Regions from separate parts of the Pseudomonas sp. LBUM1644 genome, predicted to be linked through region 2. Evidence: predicted binding sites of a transcription regulator. Region 2 holds the regulator's gene; each other region holds the start of a gene.
The links. The regulator sigma-54, encoded in region 2, starts transcription at its own class of promoters, with help from an activator protein. The targets are predictions, from matches to a motif close to ANTGGCATNNANNTTGCTNT.

Region 1 (2,203 bases), 600 kb from region 2:
TAAGGAATACGGATCGAAGCGGAGCGGTTGCGAGCCGAGTAGGCCAGCATGACCGGAGCTTCGAAACCTGGGACCAGACGCTTGTAGGAGTTGGTCGACGGGTTGGTGAAGCCGTTCAGCGCCTTACCGTGCTTGATGATGCCGCCGATGAAGTACAGGGCGGTGTCGGACAGGCCGGCATAGCCTTCGCCAGCGAAGGTGTTCTTGCCATCTTTGGCGATGGACAGGTGGACGTGCATGCCCGAACCGTTGTCGCCGTACAGAGGTTTAGGCATGAAGGTCGCGGTGCGGCCATAAGCGACAGCTACGTTGTGCACGCAGTACTTCAGGGTCTGAACTTCGTCAGCCTTGGCTACCAGGGTGTTGAACTTCACGCCGATTTCGTTCTGACCGGCAGTCGCCACTTCGTGGTGGTGGACTTCGATGACCAGGCCCATTTCTTCCATGGCGTTGCACATGGAGGTACGGATTTCGTGGTCGTGGTCAAACGGTGGAACCGGGAAGTAACCGCCTTTGATACCTGGACGGTGGCCATGGTTGCCGCCTTCGATGTCCTGGTCGGACATCCAGGAACCTTGTTCGGAGAAGATCTTGAACATCGAGCCGGAGATGTCGGACTTGAATTTCACTTGGTCGAAGATGAAGAACTCAGGCTCCGGGCCAACGAAAACGGTGTCGCCGATACCGGTCGACTTCAGGTATTCCTCGGCACGCTTGGCGATCGCACGTGGGTCGCGATCGTAGCCTTGCATGGTCGAAGGCTCGATGACGTCGCAAACGATGATCAGCGTTGGGTCTTCGGTGAACGGGTCGAGAACGGCAGTGCTGTCGTCCGGCAGCAGGATCATGTCGGAAGCTTCGATGCCTTTCCAGCCAGCGATGGAGGAACCGTCGAACATTTTGCCTTCTTCGAAGAAAGCGTCATCCAGCGCGTCGCGAGCCGGCATGGTCACGTGGTGCTGAGTGCCTTTGGTGTCCGTGAAGCGCAGATCAATCCACTTGACGTCATGATCTTTGATGAGTTGAACCGACTTCGACATAGTGTCCTCCGGGTGGCTTCGGGCTTAGTAGTGGATGCCCTTAGAATGTGGGTGATGCCGGCGCGAATACTCTGCCATGGCAACCTGCCTCACAAGGGAGCAAATTGCATGCCAGTGCCCCACCATGGGTTTTTTGCCCCAATATCACCCTTATAAAGCAGCTAAGAGGCTTTAAACAGAAAATCCCGCCCTACAATGTGGCGTTGAAATCGCCAAACGACCTGTTTTGGTGCGCGCAAAACCTTCTGCACATTAACTGGTTAAACCTTGAGCAATTTCCGCTATAATCCGCGCCCCCCTTTTTCGGCTGGCCCAGCGCGCGCTGTTTTCATGAAACTAATCGTAAAAGTCTTCCCCGAGATCACCATCAAGAGCCGCCCGGTACGGATGCGTTTCATCCGCCAATTGGCCAAGAACATCCGCACCGTGCTCCGCGATCTGGACCCGGCCGTGGTGGTGAACGGTGTGTGGGACAATCTCGAGCTGGAAACCCGCGTCAGCGAGCCCAAAGCCCTGAAGGAGATGACCGAGCGCCTGAGCTGCATGCCGGGCATCGCGCATTTCCTGCAGGTCGATGAATACCCGCTGGGTGATTTCGACGACATCGTCGACAAGTGCAAGCAGCACTTCGGTGATGCGCTGGCAGGGAAGATTTTTTCGGTGCGCTGCAAGCGTGCCGGCAAGCATGAATTCAGTTCGATGGACGTCGAGAAATACGTCGGCAGCCAACTGCGTCGTCAGTGCGGCGCTGCCGGAATCTCGTTGAAAGAGCCGGAAATCGAAGTTCGTATCGAAATTCGCGACAAACGGTTGTTCGTGATCCACAACCAGCACAACAGCATCGGCGGTTATCCGCTGGGTGCCCTGGAACAGACCCTTGTGCTGATGTCCGGCGGCTTCGATTCCACCGTGGCCGCCTACCAGATCATGCGCCGCGGCCTGATGAGCCATTTCTGCTTCTTTAATCTGGGCGGACGGGCCCATGAACTGGGCGTCATGGAAGTCGCGCATTTCATCTGGAAGAAGTACGGCAGCTCGCAACGCGTGTTATTTGTCAGTGTGCCGTTCGAGGAAGTTCTGGGAGAAATTCTCGGGAAAGTCGATAACAGTCATATGGGCGTAGTTTTGAAGCGTATGATGTTGCGCGCTGCTTCCCGTATTGC
Region 2 (2,203 bases):
TCTCGATAAAAAATCAATAGTTTTTTATTGTTACAACGCTCTAGGCAAACGCTGCAGTTTCGGGCATATAATTTGCTTATGTTTGGCGCTCCGGCGCCCTGTAGTGGATGGCGCATGTGCGCCGGCGAATAAGGTGTTAAGCCCCTGCCATGAAACCATCGCTAGTCTTGAGAATGGGCCAGCAGCTGACGATGACACCGCAGCTGCAACAGGCCATCCGCCTGCTCCAATTGTCGACCCTGGACCTGCAACAGGAAATCCAGGAGGCCCTGGAGTCCAATCCGATGCTCGAACGCCAGGAAGAAGGCGACGACTTCGATAACGCCGACCCCTTGGCTGACAAAGCCGAACAGCCACCCAATGCCGATGTTTCGGAACCCTCTTACCAGGAAACCGCCCCGACGGTGGACAACCTCGAGGAAGGCGACTGGAACGAGCGCATTCCCAACGAACTGCCCGTCGACACCGCGTGGGAAGACGTCTACCAGACCAGCGCCAGCAGCCTGCCGAGCAACGATGACGACGAGTGGGATTTCACCACCCGCACATCCGCCGGTGAAAGCCTGCAAAGCCATCTGTTGTGGCAACTGAACCTGGCGCCGATGTCCGACACCGATCGCCTGATCGCCGTGACCCTGATCGATTGCATCAACAATCAGGGCTACCTGGACGAAACACTCGAGGAAATCCTCGAAGCCTTCGACCCGGAACTGGACATCGAACTGGACGAAATCGAAGCCGTCCTGCACCGCATCCAGCAATTCGAACCCGCCGGCATCGGCGCGCGCAACCTGGGTGAATGCCTGCTGCTGCAATTGCGCCAGTTGCCCGCCAAGACGCCTTGGCTGGCCGAAGCCAAGCGCCTGGTCAGCGATTACATCGACCTGCTCGGCAGCCGCGACTACAGCCAGCTCATGCGCCGCATGAAGCTCAAAGAAGATGAACTGCGCCAGGTGATCGAACTGGTTCAGAGCCTCAACCCGCGCCCAGGCTCCCAGATCGAGTCCAGTGAAGCCGAATACGTCGTTCCCGACGTGATCGTGCGCAAGGACAACGAGCGCTGGCTGGTAGAACTGAACCAGGAATCGGTGCCACGGCTGCGGGTCAACGCCCAATACGCCGGCTTCGTGCGCCGCGCGGACACCAGCGCCGACAACACCTTCATGCGCAATCAGCTGCAAGAGGCCCGCTGGTTCATCAAGAGCCTGCAGAGCCGCAACGAAACCCTGATGAAAGTGGCCACCCAGATCGTCGAGCATCAGCGAGGCTTCCTGGAGTACGGCGACGAAGCCATGAAACCGCTGGTCCTGCACGACATCGCTGAAGCGGTGGGCATGCACGAATCGACGATTTCCCGGGTGACCACGCAAAAGTTCATGCACACCCCCCGGGGTATTTATGAACTGAAATACTTTTTCTCCAGCCATGTGAGCACCTCCGAAGGCGGTGAATGCTCGTCCACGGCGATCCGCGCGATCATCAAAAAACTGGTTGCCGCGGAAAATCAGAAAAAGCCGTTGAGTGACAGCAAGATCGCTGGTTTACTGGAGGCACAAGGCATTCAGGTGGCTCGCCGCACCGTCGCCAAGTACCGCGAATCCCTCGGGATCGCGCCTTCGAGCGAACGTAAGCGGTTGATGTAGGGCCACGCCACAGCGTTCCAGTGGTAGATCATCTGATCTGCCGCTTTATGCACTGGCAACGAAGGAGAAGCTGTATGCAAGTCAACATCAGTGGACACCAACTGGAAGTGACCGAACCCCTGCGCGCCTACATCGGCGAAAAACTTGAACGACTGGAGCGGCATTTCGACAAGATCACCAATGTGCAAGTCACGATGACGGTCGAAAAACTGAAGCAGAAAATCGAAGCCACCCTGCATATTCCCGGCAATGAAGTGGTCGCTAACGCGGAACATACCGATATGTACGCGGCGATCGACGCATTGACCGACAAGCTGGATAAACAACTCAAAAAGCATAAGGAAAAGACCCAGAGCCTCCTCCAGGGCGCGACCGGTCGTTAACACTCCCAACCCATGATCCGACTTGAAAGCATCCTGACCCCCGGCCGTTCCCTCGTGAACGTGCCGGGCGGCAGTAAAAAGAAAGCCCTTGAGCAAATTGCCAACCTTATCCACCGCGAAGTGCCGGATCTGGCGATGCAGGATGTCTTCGAGAGTCTGGTCGCCCGCGAAAAACTC
Region 3 (2,203 bases), 910 kb from region 2:
GACTTTCTTCGCGGTGTCGTTGATCAGCAGGATACGCAACATAGTGGCAGGCTCCTGTCAGCGATTGGCGAATCGGTGCGAGCTGTCGCTCATGGCGTGCAGTTTGAAACTGTGCGCATAGCCGGCCGGGTCCGATCCGTCCCAGACTTTGCCGTCGATCAACTGACTGCTGCGCATTTCCTGGCCAAGCGCGTCTACACCCACGGCGGTGGCGGCCTCACGGTACAACTCGAGTTGCTGAACCTGCCGGGCCACGGCGAGATAGTCGGGGTCGTCGCGCAACAAGCCCCAGCGGCGGAACTGGGTCATAAACCACATGCCATCGGACAAGTACGGCAGATTGACCTCGCCGTCGCCATGAAAACGTAACGCGTGCGGGTCTTGCCAGCGATTACCGAGACCATCGGCATAGTCGCCCAATAAGCGCGGTTCGATGCAATCAAGCGGCGCATCGAGGTACTCCGGTGCGCTCAACAACTGCGCGGTACTGCGGCGATTGTCGGTGCTGTCTTCGATAAAGCGGCTGGCTTGCAGAATCGCCATCACCAACGCCCGGGCGGTGTTGGGGTATTGCTCAACGAAAGCACGGGTGCAGCCGAGGACTTTTTCCGGATGGTCGGGCCAGATCGTCTGGGTCGTCGCCATCGTGAAGCCGAGGTTCTGTTTCACCGCGCTGGCGGACCAGGGTTCACCGACGCAGAAACCGTCAATGCGCCCGGCTTGCAGGTGCGCGACCATTTGCGGCGGCGGCACCACCACGCTGTCGACGTCCTGCAACGGATGAATGCCCTGACTGGCGAGCCAGTAATACAGCCACATGGCGTGGGTGCCGGTCGGAAATGTCTGGGCGAAGGTAAGTTTTGGTCGACTTTGGTGCACATGCCGGTCCAGCGCTTCAGGACTGGTCACGCCCAAGGCTTGTAATCCGTGGGAAAGGTTGATGCTCTGGCCGTTCTGGTTCAACCCCATGAGCACGGCCATGTCGGTCGGGGCCACGCCGCCGATGCCCAGGTGCACGGCATAGATCAGGCCGTACAGGCTATGCGCGGCATCGAGCTCGCCGCTGACCAGTTTGTCCCGCAGGTTGGCCCAGGACGACTGACGCTTGAGGTTCAGCGTCAGGCCATGGGGCTGGGCGAAGCCTTGAGTGGCAGCGACCACCACCGAGGCACAGTCGCTGAGCGCCATGAAGCCTACATCGATCGCGGACTTTTCCGGCGCGTCGCTGCCGTTGACCCAGGCCAGTGCGCCGGAGGATGGTTCATTCATCGATTCTGCACCTTCAAAAAAAAAGCGTCGTCCCGGTGTTCTTGCATGAGCAAGGTCAGGTGACGACGCCATTGTCCTTCCACTCATCCCGTCGTTGGCATGAGCGCTGATGACAAAGCAGGTGCAAGGCATATGCCAGCGCGGGGGCCCATCAGCTTTCCATCAGGATTCAATGCGCCGCCTCTTTCATCCTGTCGTCCATTCCAACGCCAGGTTGCATAAGGAGGCCGGTGTGCAGACCGAACCACGTTGCGCCATGACATTTCCTGATGTTCGTCTCGACGAGCGCGTGCTGCACCTGCGTGTTGCCGAGCACCCCGTGCGTCTTACCTCCGGGCAATCTGCGTCGTGTCGTTGGCTGCCTGGCGGGTGGGAAGGGCTGATCGCGATGGAGGGTGTGCTTGAAGTGAGCGGTGGTCGCGTGCAGGCACAGGCGATGTGCGAAGCGCCGCTGATCAAATTGCAGGTCTTCTTCGATATGAGTGAGGCGCTGAACGACGAAAAGCCATGCCTCGTGCCTTGGGCCACGTTGCCCGTGGCTTACGAAACCCTCCAGTCCGGCAAGGCGCTCGAGCGCTGGTACATCGAGCAGGCATTGGGCGGCGATGTGTCTTATCGCGCCTTCGCCAGCCAGCTGCGCCACAGCGAGAGTTACGGACTGGTGCGATTTCTGGTGGAGCAGGGCACCCGCAGCGAAAAATTGTCGGCATTGGCGCAGCGCTATGGCGTCTCGGTGTCGCACTTTCGGCGGTTGTGTCATCAGGCGCTGGGCAGCGCGGCCAAGCCTGCGTTGCGCGGCTGGCGGACAGCGCAGGCGCTATTGAACATGAGCCTGGAAGACGGCTCGCTGACGGACGTGGCGCTGGAGTTCGGCTTCGCCTCTTCTTCGCATTTCTCCAAGGAAATTCGTGAATTGATGGGTTTCTCACCCAGC
Region 4 (2,203 bases), 1.8 Mb from region 2:
CCACGGTGTTGAGGATATTCAGCCCGGTATACAACGACACGGTCTTGCCCGAACCGGTGGGCCCGGTCACCAGAATCATCCCTTGCGGCTGCTTGAGGGCGGCCATGTACAAGGCTTTCTGCTCAGGTTCGTAGCCAAGGGCGTCGATGCCCATTTGTGCGCTGGACGGGTCGAGTATCCGGATCACCACTTTCTCGCCCCACAGGGTCGGCAGCGTGTTCACCCGGAAGTCGATGGACTTGCTCTTGGACAGGCGCATCTTGATTCGGCCGTCCTGCGGTTTGCGCCGCTCGGAGATGTCGAGGCTGGCCATGACTTTCAGCCTCGCGGCAATCCGGCTGGCCAGTTGAATCGGTGGTTTTGCGACTTCACGCAGGATGCCGTCGGTGCGCATTCGCACGCGGTAGGTTTTTTCGTAGGGTTCGAAATGCAGGTCGGAGGAGCCACTCTTGATCGCATCCAGCAACATTTTGTGAACGAAGCGCACCACCGGCGCGTCGTCGGCATCCTGGCCGGCGATGGAATCCTGTTTGTGGTCGTCGTTCGATTCGATGTCGAGACTGTCGAGGTCAACGTCGGCCATGTCTTCCAGGCCGGTGCCATGGCTGTCGAAGAATTTTTCGATGGCGTCGCTGAGCTTGTCGTCCTCCACCAGGATGGCTTCGGTGTTCAGCCCGGTGCTGAACTGGATGTCGTTGATGGCCTGGTGATTGGTCGGATCGGAAACCCCCACGAACAGCTTGTTGCCGCGCCGCCAAAGGGGCAGGGCATGGTGCTGACGGACCAGCTTCTCGCTGACCAGCCCCTTGGGCTGGGATTCCTTGTCCAGGCTGTTGAGGTCCAGCAAGGCCATGCCGAAGTGCTCCGAAGCGATCTCGGCGACCTGGCGGCTTTTCACCAGTCTGTTTTGCACCAGGTAACTGACCAGGGAGATTCGGTTGCGTAGTGCTTGCTGATACGCCTGTTGCGCGCTTTGGTCAGTGAGCAGCTCGGCCAGCACCAATTGCTTGGCCAGACCGCTAAGGGCGATGTCATTCATTGGGATACCGGACGCAGACAGTTCATGACTTATAGCCTAGTCAAGGAGCTGAGCCAAACCAGCGGGGTCGAGGTGACAAAAAGTGTCAGATAGTGCGGATGCTGGGGGTAGAAAGGGCGTTGCGTTGTTCTCGCGCCCCGTTAACAGGGGGCGAAGGGCTTGGCATGGGCTGTGCTGCAGCTAGTTCAGATCATGAGATTTCGACTCATGCATGGAGCTTGTTTATGAATACTCAGAAAGGTTTTACGCTGATTGAGCTGCTGATCGTGGTGGCGATCATCGGGATTCTGGCGACGTTTGCGTTGCCGCAGTACTCCAAGTATCAGGCCAAGGCCAAGGTCACGGCCGGTGTCGCCGAGGCGTCTGCGCTTAAAGTCGATTTTGAAAATGTGATGAACGACGGGGTTACCAATCCAAGCACCTCTAATGTGAGTCCAAACGTGACCTCGACTCAAAACTGCACGTTCACGATCGCGGGTACTGTTGCTGACGGCAAAGGGACGATTGCTTGCAAGCTGATCAATGCCCCACCGCCAGTCTTGAATCAAACCATTACTCTGACACGTACCGCTACAGCTGGCTGGACCTGTGCGTTCACGGGGTCGAAAGACTATACAAACAACACCTGCCCGGGCGTCTGACTTATAGCTCTATCTATCAAAGCCCCGCCTCTTACGGCGAAATGCTGTTCGTTGGGGGGGGGATTGGGGGCATATCCGTTTCTGCGGGTGCTGCCGCTGGCCGTTTCGCTCTTACAGCGAGTCACTTGGAAAAGCCCCAAGTAACCAAGGGCTCTTGCCCCTGGCGTACGGCCCTTCGCTGAGGCTCAGGGTTCCCTCGCTCCGGTCCTGCTCCGTGGGCGCGCCGCGATCGGCCATCCATGGCCGTGCGCGGCTAACCCGGCATCCATGCCGGGTTGCCCACTGCGCAGAACCTGCGCTCGGCCTGCCGATGGGGCAAGAAGATCAAAAGCCAAAGCAAAAGCGAGGCGGCCTACCGGCCGGCCTGTCCTTCAAGCGCGCTCGCGTCGCCTACCAATGTTGATCGTTCCCACGCGTGGGAACGATCATCGGCAAGGCTTTTGATCTTCACCACTCAAGGCCGAGCGTTAGCTCGCCTGTAGCTTTTGATCTTGACGCACCGCCCCCTCGTGAGGCCGAGTGG

Region 1: glnA (glutamate--ammonia ligase) is a predicted target of sigma-54. The motif match lies at 1,137-1,156, and genes of this name have one in related genera.
Region 3: ACA052_RS08345 (CmpA/NrtA family ABC transporter substrate-binding protein) is a predicted target of sigma-54. The motif match lies at 1,390-1,409, and genes of this name have one in related genera.
Region 4: ACA052_RS24755 (pilin) is a predicted target of sigma-54. The motif match lies at 1,198-1,217, and genes of this name have one in related genera.

The regions. Positions count from the first base shown of each region.
Region 1 covers NZ_CP166812.1:323,363-325,565, forward strand. The annotation lists gene glnA (glutamate--ammonia ligase) at 1-1,040, opposite strand, end outside; gene thiI (tRNA uracil 4-sulfurtransferase ThiI) at 1,371-2,203, shown strand, end outside.
Region 2 covers NZ_CP166812.1:921,707-923,909, reverse strand. The annotation lists gene ACA052_RS04165 (RNA polymerase factor sigma-54) at 150-1,643, shown strand; gene hpf (ribosome hibernation-promoting factor, HPF/YfiA family) at 1,718-2,026, shown strand; gene ptsN (PTS IIA-like nitrogen regulatory protein PtsN) at 2,039-2,203, shown strand, end outside.
Region 3 covers NZ_CP166812.1:1,832,202-1,834,404, forward strand. The annotation lists gene ACA052_RS08340 (ANTAR domain-containing response regulator) at 1-42, opposite strand, end outside; gene ACA052_RS08345 (CmpA/NrtA family ABC transporter substrate-binding protein) at 58-1,269, opposite strand; gene ACA052_RS08350 (helix-turn-helix domain-containing protein) at 1,502-2,203, shown strand, end outside.
Region 4 covers NZ_CP166812.1:5,405,736-5,407,938, reverse strand. The annotation lists gene pilB (type IV-A pilus assembly ATPase PilB) at 1-1,039, opposite strand, end outside; gene ACA052_RS24755 (pilin) at 1,264-1,680, shown strand.